Regions from separate parts of the Pseudoalteromonas porphyrae genome, predicted to be linked through region 3. Evidence: predicted binding sites of a transcription regulator. Region 3 holds the regulator's gene; each other region holds the start of a gene.

Region 1 (4,222 bases), on a different contig from region 3:
CCCATCCACGTGTTTTTAAACCACAATCTGGATTCACCCACAAACGCTCAACGGGTATTTTACGCGCGGCTTTGTGGATTAACGCTTTGATCCATGCAGTATCTGGCACGTTTGGTGTGTGAATATCGTATACACCAGGGCCTATATCATTTGGGTAATCAAAGTTTTCAAATGCATCTAGTAGCTCCATGTTTGAGCGTGATGTTTCAATAGTGATCACATCGGCATCCATATCCGCAATAGCGGCAATAATACCGTTAAATTCCGCGTAACACATGTGCGTATGAATTTGTGTTTCGTTTTTCACACCACTGGCTGACACTCTAAATGCATACGCTGCCCACTCTAAATAGTCTTGCCATTGGGTGGCTTTGAGTGGCATACCTTCACGAAATGCAGGTTCATCAATTTGAATTATCTCAATGCCCGCATTTTGTAAATCCACCACTTCATCACGCAGCGCAAGTGCTATTTGATTTGCAATGCTTGGTTTATCTAAATCATCACGAATAAATGACCAAAACAAAATAGTGACAGGGCCTGTTAGCATGCCTTTCATTTTTTTACTGGTAAGCGACTGCGCGTATTGAGTCCACTGAACCGTCATTGCTTTTTCGCGTGAGACATCTCCCCAGATAACCGGCGGCTTCACACAGCGAGAGCCATAGCTTTGCACCCAACCAAACTGGGTAAAAGCAAAACCTTCAAGCAGTTCACCAAAATATTCAACCATGTCATTACGCTCAGCTTCACCATGTACTAATACATCTAAATCAAGCGCTTCTTGCTCTTCTACTGCGTAGCGGATTTCGGCTTCCATTTGATTTTGATAGTCAGTGGCAGATAATTCACCGGCTTTAAAATCACGACGCGCTTTACGGATAGCCTGTGTTTGTGGGAATGAACCTATCGTGGTTGTCGGTAATAATGGTAAGTTAAGTGCTCCATGTTGTTTTTCAATTCGCTGAGCAAATACATTCTCACGCTTCCCCTCTTTTACGGTTAACGCACTTACTCGTTGCTGCACTACTGCATTATTGACACGTGTTGATGTTAAACGTGCTTTTACAGGCGCTGAGTAAGTAACTAAATCACGGTTATCATTGATCTCAAGTGCTGCTTTTAACAATGACAGCTCTTGGCCTTTTTGTTTTGCGAAAGCAAGCCAGGAGCGTAACTCATCATCAAGCTTTTCTTCTTGCTCTAAATCAACTGGCGTGTGTAATAAAGAACATGACGGAGCAAGCCATAAATTATCGCCACGCTTTGTTGCAATGTCTTTTATCGTGGAAAATACCGCATCGAGGTCTGCACGCCAAATATTACGGCCATTAACTACACCTAATGATAGAACTTGATCAGCGCTCAATAACGAATCAATCTGTGTAAAATCGACTTTAGCTGCAACACAATCAAAATGTACACCGTCAACTGGATAAGCAGCTATATCATCATAGTAAGCACTCACAGAGTCAAAATAACTAGCCAGTAACAACTTTACACCTTGACCTGCAAGTGTGTTAAAACTTGCTTTTAATGCATGGCGGTAATCATCAGACAACTCAAGAGCAAGAATAGGTTCATCTATTTGTACCCACTGAACACCTTGGCGCGCTAGCTTTACTAGGACTTGTTGATACACTGGCAACAGTTTTTCAAGTAGGCTTAATTTATCAAATTCTCTGCCCACACATTTTGCTAAGTAAAGGTAAGTTACAGGGCCAACTAACACCACTTTTGCATTATGGCCTAATGCGTGTGCATGGGTAACTTGCTCAAATAACTCAGTCCAGGCTAATTCAAACTGCTGATCACTGCTAAGCTCTGGCACTATATAGTGATAATTCGTATTAAACCATTTCGTCATTTCACTGGCTGCACATGAACAACCGGTTGGCGCTCGACCACGGCCGATGCGAAATAACGTATCAAGATCAACGCTACCGTCTGTTTTTTGATGCCGCTTAGGTACAGCGCCGATGAGTAATGAGGTTGACAACACATGGTCATACCAAGCAAAGTCGCCAACTGGTAATAACTCAATGCCTGCATCGGCTTGTAGCGCCCAGTTTTTTGCGCGGATCGTTTTACCTTTCTCAAGTAACTCTGCTTGGCTGATTTTACCTGCCCAATATGATTCGACTGCAAATTTAAGCTCGCGTTTTGTGCCTATACGAGGAAAACCTAAGTTATGTAATTGTGCCATGTTAAAAACTCCATTTAGCTATTTAGATGGCTAAAAACTTACACCTCTCCCTTACATTACACAATTGATGCTTCCTCCTATTTAACTTGAGGTAATTTCATATAAATATTTTTATAAATCAGAATAAATATAATGACAACGCTGTCAAATTTGATGCTATAGTGAAGTTGTAAACGTTAAGTAAAACAAATGACATTATTTAGCCATCTAGACGTTGAAGCATCTTCAATAAAGGCGTATTATGTCTGCAATCTGAGTTAACCTCACTTATACCATGAGAATTATTAAAGATGATTGATGTAAAACATTTAAAGACCATTGCGACCTTAAAAGAAACCGGCTCTTTGGTGAATACCGCCCGCGAACTATTTTTAACTCAATCAGCTTTATCTCATCAGATTAAAGATTTAGAAAACAAGCTTGATTGCCAGTTATTTGAACGTAAAACTCAGCCTGTGCGGTTTACACCCCAAGGTATGCTATTGCTTGAACTAGCGAGTGAAGTACTACCCCGCGTTGAAGCGACAAAATGCCGACTAAAGGAAAGCCTTAACCAGCCGATTTCGCAGTTAAGATTAAGTGTTGAATGCCATGCTTGTTTTCATTGGCTATTACCCACGATTAAAGAATTTAATAACTTTTGGCCTGATATTAAAGTAGATTATGAACGTGGCTTTAGCTACGACGCAATCCCTGATCTATTAAGCGACGAGTTGGATCTAGTGCTTACCTCTGATATCCGTGAACCCGATAAACTTGAATACGCACATTTATTTGACTTTAAACTTAAGCTGATTGTTGCCCCCGATCATGAGCTGGCAAAAAAAGCGTACGTTACTGCACTGGATTTGAAAAACGAAACCATTATTTCATACCCAATTCCACGCGAACGCCAAGATATATTTAAGCACTTTATTCAAAATGCACGTTTTGACGGCACCTTAAAAAACGTAGAGCAAGGCTTACTTATTTTTCAACTTGTCAGTGCGGGTATGGGCGTTGCGGCATTACCAGATTGGCTAGTAACGCCTTATGAGAGCCAAGGTTTAATCAAATCGATTCCCCTTGGCGCATTAGGGCTCACTCGCCCCATGTACCTTGCAATGAAAAAGAATATGCGGGATAACCCGGTTTATCGCCACTTTTTAAATACCTGCAAGTTAAATAACGGTCGATAAAATCAAGCGAACCCAGTAGCATACGTAAAACTCTTTTACTGATGCTACTGTGATGTTTGAACTTAAAAAAATCCTCGGCGCAATGCTCATGCCACTGCCCTTGTTCGGCCTAATATGTGCTTTGTGCTTTTTGATAGCTTTGCGTAACAACAAAGTCGCCGCATTTTCTGGCTTACTCGTTACTTGCGCGCTAATGCTGATCAGCACACCGTTTATGGGCCAAAAAATAGTCGATCCTTCCACGCAACTTCAATATGTATTTAATTCTAAAAATCATTCAAAAATAGACAAGATAGTGGTACTTGGCTGCGATCTAATACCAAACCCAAACCTCAGTGCGAATAGCCAGCTGGGTAATTGTGCAAAAAGTCGTTTAGTAGAAGGCATAAGGCTTGCGTATCTTTATCCACACGCACAGCTTATTGTTTCAGGTGGGGGCTACGGCAAAGTCACCAATAGTCATTTAATGCAGCAAACAGCGATTAGCCTTGGAGTAAAAGCTAACCGTATAAAGCAAAACCCAGCAGCCATGGACACCGCCGACGAAGCTAAATTTTTAGCGCCTGCACTTGTGGATTTTAAAGTTGCGTTAGTCACATCATCGAGCCATATGCGCCGTGCAAAAGATTTATTTAACGCACAAGGGGTTGATGTAATACCCGCTGCGACTGACTTTTATGATTACTCTGCTTGGCCTGTCCATAAACAGTATGTCCCTAATGTAAATGTACTCTTAGCTGTAACACGTCAATGGCACGAAGTAATTGGCCGTGGTTGGATTGCAGTGCGCCGTTGGATTGATCCAGAGGCGCTGTAGTTTTCAATCAACAGAATTTGA
Region 2 (4,222 bases), on a different contig from region 3:
CTTTTAACTCTGGTGCATCTGGAATTGATAAACGGCTTTGCTCACCTTTAGGTAATGCGCTTAAATCCGCAAACATGGTGTTTTTAAGCGAATCAGGCACTGCACCAATCAAACCAACTGTAAGCTTGGCTTGAGTAAATTCTTTAGCATAAAACGCCTTTACATCATTTAATGTTAACGCTTCTAGATCAGATAAGTCACCATAGTTATAACTTTCATAAGGGTGGCCTTGATATAGTTTGTGATAAAGCACTTCTTTACCTAGCTCTTCATCGTTAGACGCTTTTAGGCCCGATTTAATGCCGTCAATCAGTTCTTTCTTTAAACGTTTAAAGTCATCTTCTCTAAAACCGGGGTTAAGTAACTGCTCACTTACAAGCGCATACCATTTTGCTGCATTATCTTTATGAACACGCCCTTGCAATGAAATCATTTCTTTATCTAATTGGTAACCAAAGCTGCCAGCCAGTGGATAAAGCGCTTGTTTGATATCGTTATAGCTCTTAGATTCTGAGCCACCTTGTGCAAGCATTGCTGCTGTTAGTGCTGCTACGCCTTTTTGACCTTTAGGGTCTGCCGCAGCGCCAGTATGAAATAACCAATTTACATCAATCAGTGGTGAGCTATTGGTTTTATCAAGCACATTAAAATGGCGTTCTTTAACCGTTTGCTGACTAGCAACTAAGGTATTTAAATCAACCTCTTGATCAAACCCTGCAATTTTATCAAGTGCAGACATAGTTACGGTTGTACGGCTGCTATCTATAAAATATTTATTAGCAATGCTTTGAATATCTTGCGCACTGATACTGTCAGCGGTTGCATATAGCTGATTAACAACTTCAGGGTCTCGCTCAAAATGCATGTAACTTGCAAGTGTTGATGCGATTGATTGAGATGAATCTAAACCATTAATAAAGCTGTACTTAAGGTTCGATTTTAAATCAGCTAACTTTTGACTATCAACTAATTCTGTACGAGCTTTTGCATAAGTATTATTAATTGCTTCGCGGGCTTTCGCTAAATCTTCTTCATTTTCAACTTTTACAAACACATGGAGTAAACCCGGATCTTTAGTGTCTGGGTTGTAGCTAAACATTTGGCTAGCAATTTGTTTGTTAACAACTAACTCTTGATATAGCTCTGAGTTGCTTGAAAAATAAAGCTGAGAGAGAAGATCAAGTGCAGCTCTGTCTTTTTTCTTAGGTTCCCAAGCTGCCCCTTTATAAGACACTAACAACCAATGCCCTGGTAAGCCTTCATTTTGCTCATGTACATATTTAGCAGCTTGTTGTTTTGGCTCGGTTGGTATATCGGCAACATAGTCGCCCTTTTGCCACTGACCCCAATGTTTTTTAACCATTGCCATAGTCTCTTGCGGATCGACATCCCCCACAATCACTAACGATACATATTCAGGCTTATAAAACTTCTCAAAAAACTCTTTACCATAGGCCATTTGATCGGGCATCGCTTCAATGTCTTCAAAAAAGCCCATTGTGGTATGTTTATAAGTGTGTTTTTCGAATGCTTCATTACGAACAGCTGAAAGTAACTTGCGTACTGGGCTGGCATTATTTTTAAGGTACTCACCTTTAACAGTTAATGCTTCGGTACGGAACTGCTCTTCTGAATACTTTAAGTTTTGAAAAATATCAGCTTCGATCTCAAGCACTTTATCAAGATGCTGCTTAGAGAAATTTAAATGGTAGTTAGTATAATCATTTGTTGTATACGCGCGGTTATCTACGCCTGAGTTTTTTAAAATATCTGAATATACATCTTGCGGAAATTTTTCAGATCCTTTGAACATCATGTGCTCAAAAAAGTGTGCAAAACCGGTTTTTCCTGCTTCAACTTCATTACGTGAACCGACAGAGACAGGTATTTGTAATGAAACAACATCAGGGTAGTCAGTTTTAACAACCATGACGCGTAAACCATTCTCTAACTCTTCAAGTAAGTAGTCTTGTGAAAACACACGATCATTTGCAGCTTTAGCAGCCGTTTGTGTTATTTCAACCTCTTTCACCATAGTTGAACCTGAGTTACTCGCACAACCACTTAGTGCAAGTGTCACCGCGAGGCTTGTTGCTAATAATTTAAATTTCATTGCTATCCCTTGTTAGTTGAATAAATTTCTTGTTTTTAGTCATTTTATTATGCAATAAAGCGAGCAGATATGAGAGCCCTAGCGCAGCTATTTATGTAAACAGTTGTGTATACCCAAATCACCTGAAGATATGAGTTTCAGTTGGAATTAAAAGCGATTTAGGCAAGGCATTGATTACAGGCAATGGTTATTCCCTTATCAAAATCAATCCATTACAAAGGTAACGCAGTATAAATCGCTTTTAAACCAATCCTTTGGGCGTTTCACCGGCACTTACTTTCTGCGTTGTTACTCCTTAAAAGGGATCGCCATTATTACGAAGTAACGCCTTGATATTAAGCCCCTGTGAAACGCTGAATCCTACATATTGAGGTGGCTTGGGTATATATACAAACTCAGTTACATGCCAAACATGAATAAATTTCATATTAATTGAATAACTTTCATTAAAAAAATCTATCTAGACGTCTAAATGGCTGTTATATTGTTTGGCATAGACATCTAAACAGCTGGAATGAGAGTTATGGCTTTATCACTGCAAGAGAAAATCGAAGATACCAATCAAGGCGTGTATTTAATTGGTACAACTCCGCCACGTATTGGAACTGATGAAACTCAGCTTGAAACCATTGCACAAAAGCTTTTAGCTCGTTTACATGAAATTGAATACGATGGTGTCATCATATACGACATTCAAGATGAAAGCAGTCGCACAGAAAAACCACGGCCATTCCCTTTTAAACAAACGGTCGACCCGCGTGAGTACAGTCACTTGTTACGTAAGTTATCACACCAAGATGTCATCACTTATAAAAGTGTGGCACAACGCGGGGTGGCTGAATTTAAAGATTGGTTAAGCGAAACGAAGGAAAAATTTGATTTAAAAAACTTAGTGCTAGTAGGTAGCCCATCGTCTGCTGGCGATATTAAATTAAGCTTACCTAACGCTTATAAAACCCTAAGTGAACAGCAGCAAGATTTCTTTTTAGGCGGTGTTACGATTGCAGAACGTCATGCAAGTAAGCGAAATGAACATGAACGTCTGCTTGAGAAAACGGCGCAAGGGTGTCAATTTTTTATCTCACAAGCCGTATACGACGCGCAAGCAACCATTGATTTAATTACCAGTTATGTACGTAGCTGTAAAGCACAAGATATTGAGCCAAAACGCATTATCCTAACGTTTACACCGTGTGGTAGTGAAAAAACCTTAGACTTTATGGAGTGGTTAGGTATATCAGTGCCTGAAGCGACAAAGTGGCGCATGCTAGATTCGCACAACCCATTAAGTGAGTCTGTGCGTATTTGCCGCGAAAATTTAGACTTGATCTTAAAAAGCTGTGCACATTTAGAGGTGCCGTTAGGTTTAAATATTGAAAGCTTAACTAACCGCAAAGAAGAAATCGACGCATCAATAAACCTATACCGTTTATTAAAAGCGACTATGGAACTTAATTTAGCTGAAAAACAAATAGCCTAACAACTTACGTTTAAAGTAATTGCCCAGCTTTAAACGCCAATTTATTTTTATACATGTCTTTATCGGCTTTATTGAGTAGTATTTCAAACGTTTCTTTGGTGTGCTCAGCAAATCCATAACCAATACTAATACTCAACGGTGGTAAAGACAGCTTAGCTAATTGAGCATTATACCCTTGAACTATCTTAGCCTTTATTTGAAGTGGTTCATTGGTATCATTTGTTTGTAATACAACCACAAATTCATCTCCCCCCAAGCGGCCTATTATATCAGCCTCTCTTAAGCACTCTTTAAGCGTTGCGGCTAATGCAACCAATGCTTTATCACCTACCTCATGGCCATGCGTATCGTTTAGTAACTTAAAATCATTTACATCGATAAATAGACAACAGACCTCAAAACCTAACCTTTGCGCTAAATTTAGCTTTTGCTGAGAAAGAATACTTACTGCACGCCGATTATAAATATGAGTAAGGGGGATCAAGCATGGCTATTTCGCGCATTTGCACAAAACTATTAACCATGAATAAATCATCTTCAATCATATCCCGTAATTGTTTTATCAACTCTAAGTAATTTCGCTGATAATCTGTCTGCTCAAAATCCATCACACACAAAGTGCCAAAAAC
Region 3 (4,222 bases):
CAAGCGTTTCGGTGCACTTAGCAGCAAGTAATTATTGCTGTTGTGTCGGAAAAAGCACCTTAGGGTGCTTTTTTTATGCCTGCAATTTAATTAAAACTGGTTAGGGCGTGTGACCTTTCGTGATTAATTTTGCAGCATGTTTGGTATTTAAGCAAGGCAGCGCCTATAGTAGTGTGGTGTTCCCCACAAATAGGCGATAACGCAGTATAAATGCCAAACATGCGCTGCCCAAAGAGTTATTCCTTGGGGCGATTAACTCTTTGTTACCTACATGGGGGTAGGCAAGGGGCGTGAGCAGGACGCGGAAGCTTTGCTCGGTTTTTACTTAGCCCACTCGATTTCAAACCTCGCGCCGCGATTAAATCGCCCCTAGATTGAACAAATTTCAATCCACAAAGGATAACACGCCCAAGTATCAGCGGTTAAATTCACCCTTTTTTACCCCTGCCTAAAGTAACCATCATTTTTAGTTTTTATAGTGACTATAGCCACTAAATAACAGACAAACAGTTAGATTTTAACTATATTCAGTAATATATTTTGTTTAATTAATTGATGTTATGTTGATAAAAAGTCATTTAATGAGCCTAAATGACGCTAACGTCGTATATTTATATCTTTTATAGGGAATGTGTATTTTAGGTGTAATAAAGTACTATTTAGATGATTTTAGAACAGGTTTTTTGATGCTTTCTTGGCGTGTTATTGCTGGATTTTGAGGTTTTTTTACAAAACTGGTCGATAAAACGCATAAAATTAACAGATCTAGCTTATAACAGGATAGACCTGATATTGCTTGAATTTAATTGTAATATAGGTATCGTTCCAAGATACAGACTATAGAATAGAACTGCTTACTCTCACTTTTAACTTACTTGCAGGATAAAATCGCGTTATGTCAGACTTTCGTGAACAAGCTTTACATTACCATTCGCACCCCGTTCCAGGAAAAATCAGTGTTGAGCTTACTAAGCCAGCCGAAACCGTACAAGATCTCGCTCTAGCTTATAGCCCTGGTGTGGCTGAGCCTGTGCGTGAAATTGCCGCAGATCCAGCTAATGCTTATAAATATACTGGCAAAGGTAATATGGTTGCAGTAATTACCAATGGTACTGCTATTTTAGGCCTAGGTAATTTAGGACCTCTTGCTTCAAAACCAGTTATGGAAGGCAAAGCTTTGTTGTTTAAACGCTTTGCTGGCCTTGACTCAATTGATATTGAAGTAAAACACACAACCACAGAAGATTTCATCAATACCGTTGCAAATATTGCTGATACTTTTGGTGGTATCAACCTAGAAGATATTAAAGCCCCAGAGTGTTTTGAAATTGAAAAAGCATTGATTGAGCGCTGTAGTATTCCAGTGTTTCATGATGATCAACACGGTACAGCTATTGTAACTGCTGCAGGTATGATTAACGCACTTGAAGTGCAGGGTAAAAGCATTGAAGATGCGATTATCGTTTGTTTGGGTGCCGGTGCGGCCGCTGTTGCATGTATGGAGCTATTAATTAAGTGTGGCGCATTGCGTGAGCACATTTATATGCTTGATCGTAAAGGTGTTATTCATACGCGTCGTGATGACTTAAATGAATATAAACAGTTGTTTGCTAACAATACAGATAAGCGCACTTTGCAAGATGTTATTGCTGATGCTGATGTATTTGTTGGTGTATCAGGACCGAACCTGCTTGCACCGGAAGATCTTAAGCTGATGGCTGATAGGCCAGTTGTTTTTGCATGTTCAAACCCAGATCCAGAAATTGCACCTGCGCTTGCTCATGGTGCGCGCGATGATTTGATTATGGCAACGGGTCGTTCTGATTATCCAAATCAAGTAAATAACGTGTTGTGTTTCCCGTTTATTTTTCGTGGTGCATTAGACGTACGTGCGAGCAAAATAAATGATGAAATGAAAATTGCCGCAGTTGAGGCAATTCGCAGTATTACTAAAGAGCCAGTGCCTGCTGAAGTATTAAAAGCAGCAGGTGTTGATAAACTTGAATTTGGACCACAGTATATTATCCCTAAACCAATGGACCCGCGTTTATTACCGCGCATTGCAAAAGCAGTGGCGCAAGCGGCTATTGATTCAGGTGTTGCACAAATTGATATGCCTGAAAACTATATGGCGTAATAGGCACTATTTGGCAATAAAAAACCTCAATTCACTGAATTGAGGTTTTTTGTATCCAAATCATTGCCTGAAACAGGTGCACGTTATTTACAGGTGAAGATCAGTCTTCATTCAGGATAGGCACTTCTAAACCCATCTCTTGCATAATCTTTTTAACTTCTTCTGGTACTTTTTCTGGATTATCTTTACGTAAGTCTTCATCGTTTGGCAATGGTTGGCCAGTAAATGCGTGTAAAAATGCTTCGCAAAGTAATTCACTATTTGTTGCATGTCTAAGGTTATTAATTTGACGGCGAGTACGCTCATCAGTTAAAACCTTTAATACATTTAACGGGATCGAAACGGTGATCTTCTTAACTTGTTCTGATTTTTTCCCGTGTTCTGCATATGGGTGAATATATTCACCATTCCATTTAGCCATAAGATGTATCGTTGCCTCAGGTTGTTAATTGTTTGCGCGACCATTTTGTAGCGCAAAGATGCGGAAATTCTATCGTTTTAAAAAAGATAGTCAAATACTAGTTATTTAGCCATCTAGGGGTATAAATGTTTTGACTTCTTAAATTTGATCATCTAACCTTTTAGACGTCTAAACATCCAGTTAATATAGGTGACGGTATGAGCAAAAAAAATAAAGCGACAATCGCAGTACGTAATGGCATTGATGCTGATAAACATCACGGTGCTGTTGTGCCTCCTATCCACCTATCGACCACCTATTCATTTGCCGATTTTGATACTAAGCGCGAATATGATTATGGCCGTAGCGGTAATCCTAATCGTGATTTACTTGGCGAAACACTCGCAAAGCTTGAAGGCGGTGCCAAAGGCATTATAACTGCTACCGGCATGGCGGCAGTACATTTAGCAACACAATTACTAAATAGTGATGATACGTTAGTCATTCCACATGACTGTTATGGCGGCAGCTACCGTTTGTTTACTTCGCTTGAAAAGCGCGGCTTATTAAAATTAGTGGTTCTAGATTTAACAAACGCTGAAAACCATCAAAAAATACTTGAGATTAAACCTAAGCTAATTTGGATTGAAACACCAAGCAACCCAATTTTACGTTTAACTGATATTAAAGCGATTACGACAATTGCAAAGCAGTGCGGCGCTTTAGTTGGCGCAGATAACACGTTTTTATCACCGGCCTTACAAAACCCAATTGAATTTGGTGTTGATATTGTTGTGCATTCAACCACTAAATATATTAATGGCCACTCCGATGTTGTTGGCGGCGCTGTCATTGCAGCAACACAAGAGCTGGGTGACGAGCTTGCTTGGTGGGCAAATAATATTGGTATTACAGGTGCACCATTTGATAGTTATTTAACATTACGTGGCCTGCGGACTTTAAATGTACGTTTACGTCAGCACCAAGAAAATGCCTTTATCATTGCGCAATATTTAGAAAGTTCACCCTATGTGAGCCAAGTATATTACCCTGGTTTAGAATCTCATCCACAACATCAGTTAGCAAAACAACAACAACGTGGTTTTGGTGGCATGGTAAGTTTTGATATTGCTGGTGATGTAAATGATGCAGCAGCATTTTTAACGAGCCTAGAAGAATTCAGTTTAGCGGAATCGTTAGGCGGTGTAGAAAGCCTAATATGTCACCCTGCAACGATGACTCATGCTGGTATGGATGCAACAGCTCGCTTAGAGGCGGGTGTGGGTGATACGTTAATCAGAATTTCGGTGGGTATTGAAGATGTAAAAGACTTAGTTGCTGATTTAGAACGTGTGTTTAACAAAGTTAAGCCAGGCCAAGGTAATTGTAGTTCGACGACTACTAAGAGTAACTCGACGCAGCAAAGTACAGAGCAAACAAATTCATTCAAATTAACGCCTGCACATACGGCTTTGTGGTAATAGAAAATGGTAAATATAGTTCATAAATTTGGCGGTTCAAGCTTAAGCTCCGCGGAGCGTTATCAAGCCGTAGCAAATATTATTTTAGCACACACCGAAGCAGGTGACTGTGTCGTTGTGTCGGCAGCAGGTAAAACAACCAATACGTTGGTTAAGTTATGGCAAAGTTATCAGCAAGGTGATCAACAAGCCGTAAGTGATATT

What was found. The regulator MetJ, encoded in region 3, represses methionine synthesis genes. The targets are predictions, from matches to a motif close to TAGACGTCTAGACGTCTA.
Region 1: a site for MetJ is predicted at 2,407-2,424, ahead of metE (5-methyltetrahydropteroyltriglutamate--homocysteine S-methyltransferase). Genes of this name have one in related genera too.
Region 2: a site for MetJ is predicted at 2,575-2,592, ahead of ADS77_RS13275 (methylenetetrahydrofolate reductase). Genes of this name have one in related genera too.

The regions. Positions count from the first base shown of each region.
Region 1 covers NZ_LHPH01000009.1:52,631-56,852, reverse strand. The annotation lists gene metE (5-methyltetrahydropteroyltriglutamate--homocysteine S-methyltransferase) at 1-2,206, opposite strand, end outside; gene ADS77_RS09840 (LysR family transcriptional regulator) at 2,497-3,384, shown strand; gene ADS77_RS09835 (YdcF family protein) at 3,437-4,201, shown strand.
Region 2 covers NZ_LHPH01000015.1:24,436-28,657, forward strand. The annotation lists gene ADS77_RS13270 (M16 family metallopeptidase) at 1-2,113, opposite strand, end outside; gene ADS77_RS13275 (methylenetetrahydrofolate reductase) at 2,637-3,593, shown strand; gene ADS77_RS22725 (GGDEF domain-containing protein) at 3,604-4,077, opposite strand; gene ADS77_RS22730 (GAF domain-containing protein) at 4,052-4,222, opposite strand, start outside.
Region 3 covers NZ_LHPH01000014.1:22,197-26,418, forward strand. The annotation lists gene rpmE (50S ribosomal protein L31) at 1-31, shown strand, start outside; gene ADS77_RS12760 (malic enzyme-like NAD(P)-binding protein) at 896-2,137, shown strand; gene metJ (met regulon transcriptional regulator MetJ) at 2,238-2,558, opposite strand; gene metB (cystathionine gamma-synthase) at 2,756-4,018, shown strand; gene metL (bifunctional aspartate kinase/homoserine dehydrogenase II) at 4,025-4,222, shown strand, end outside.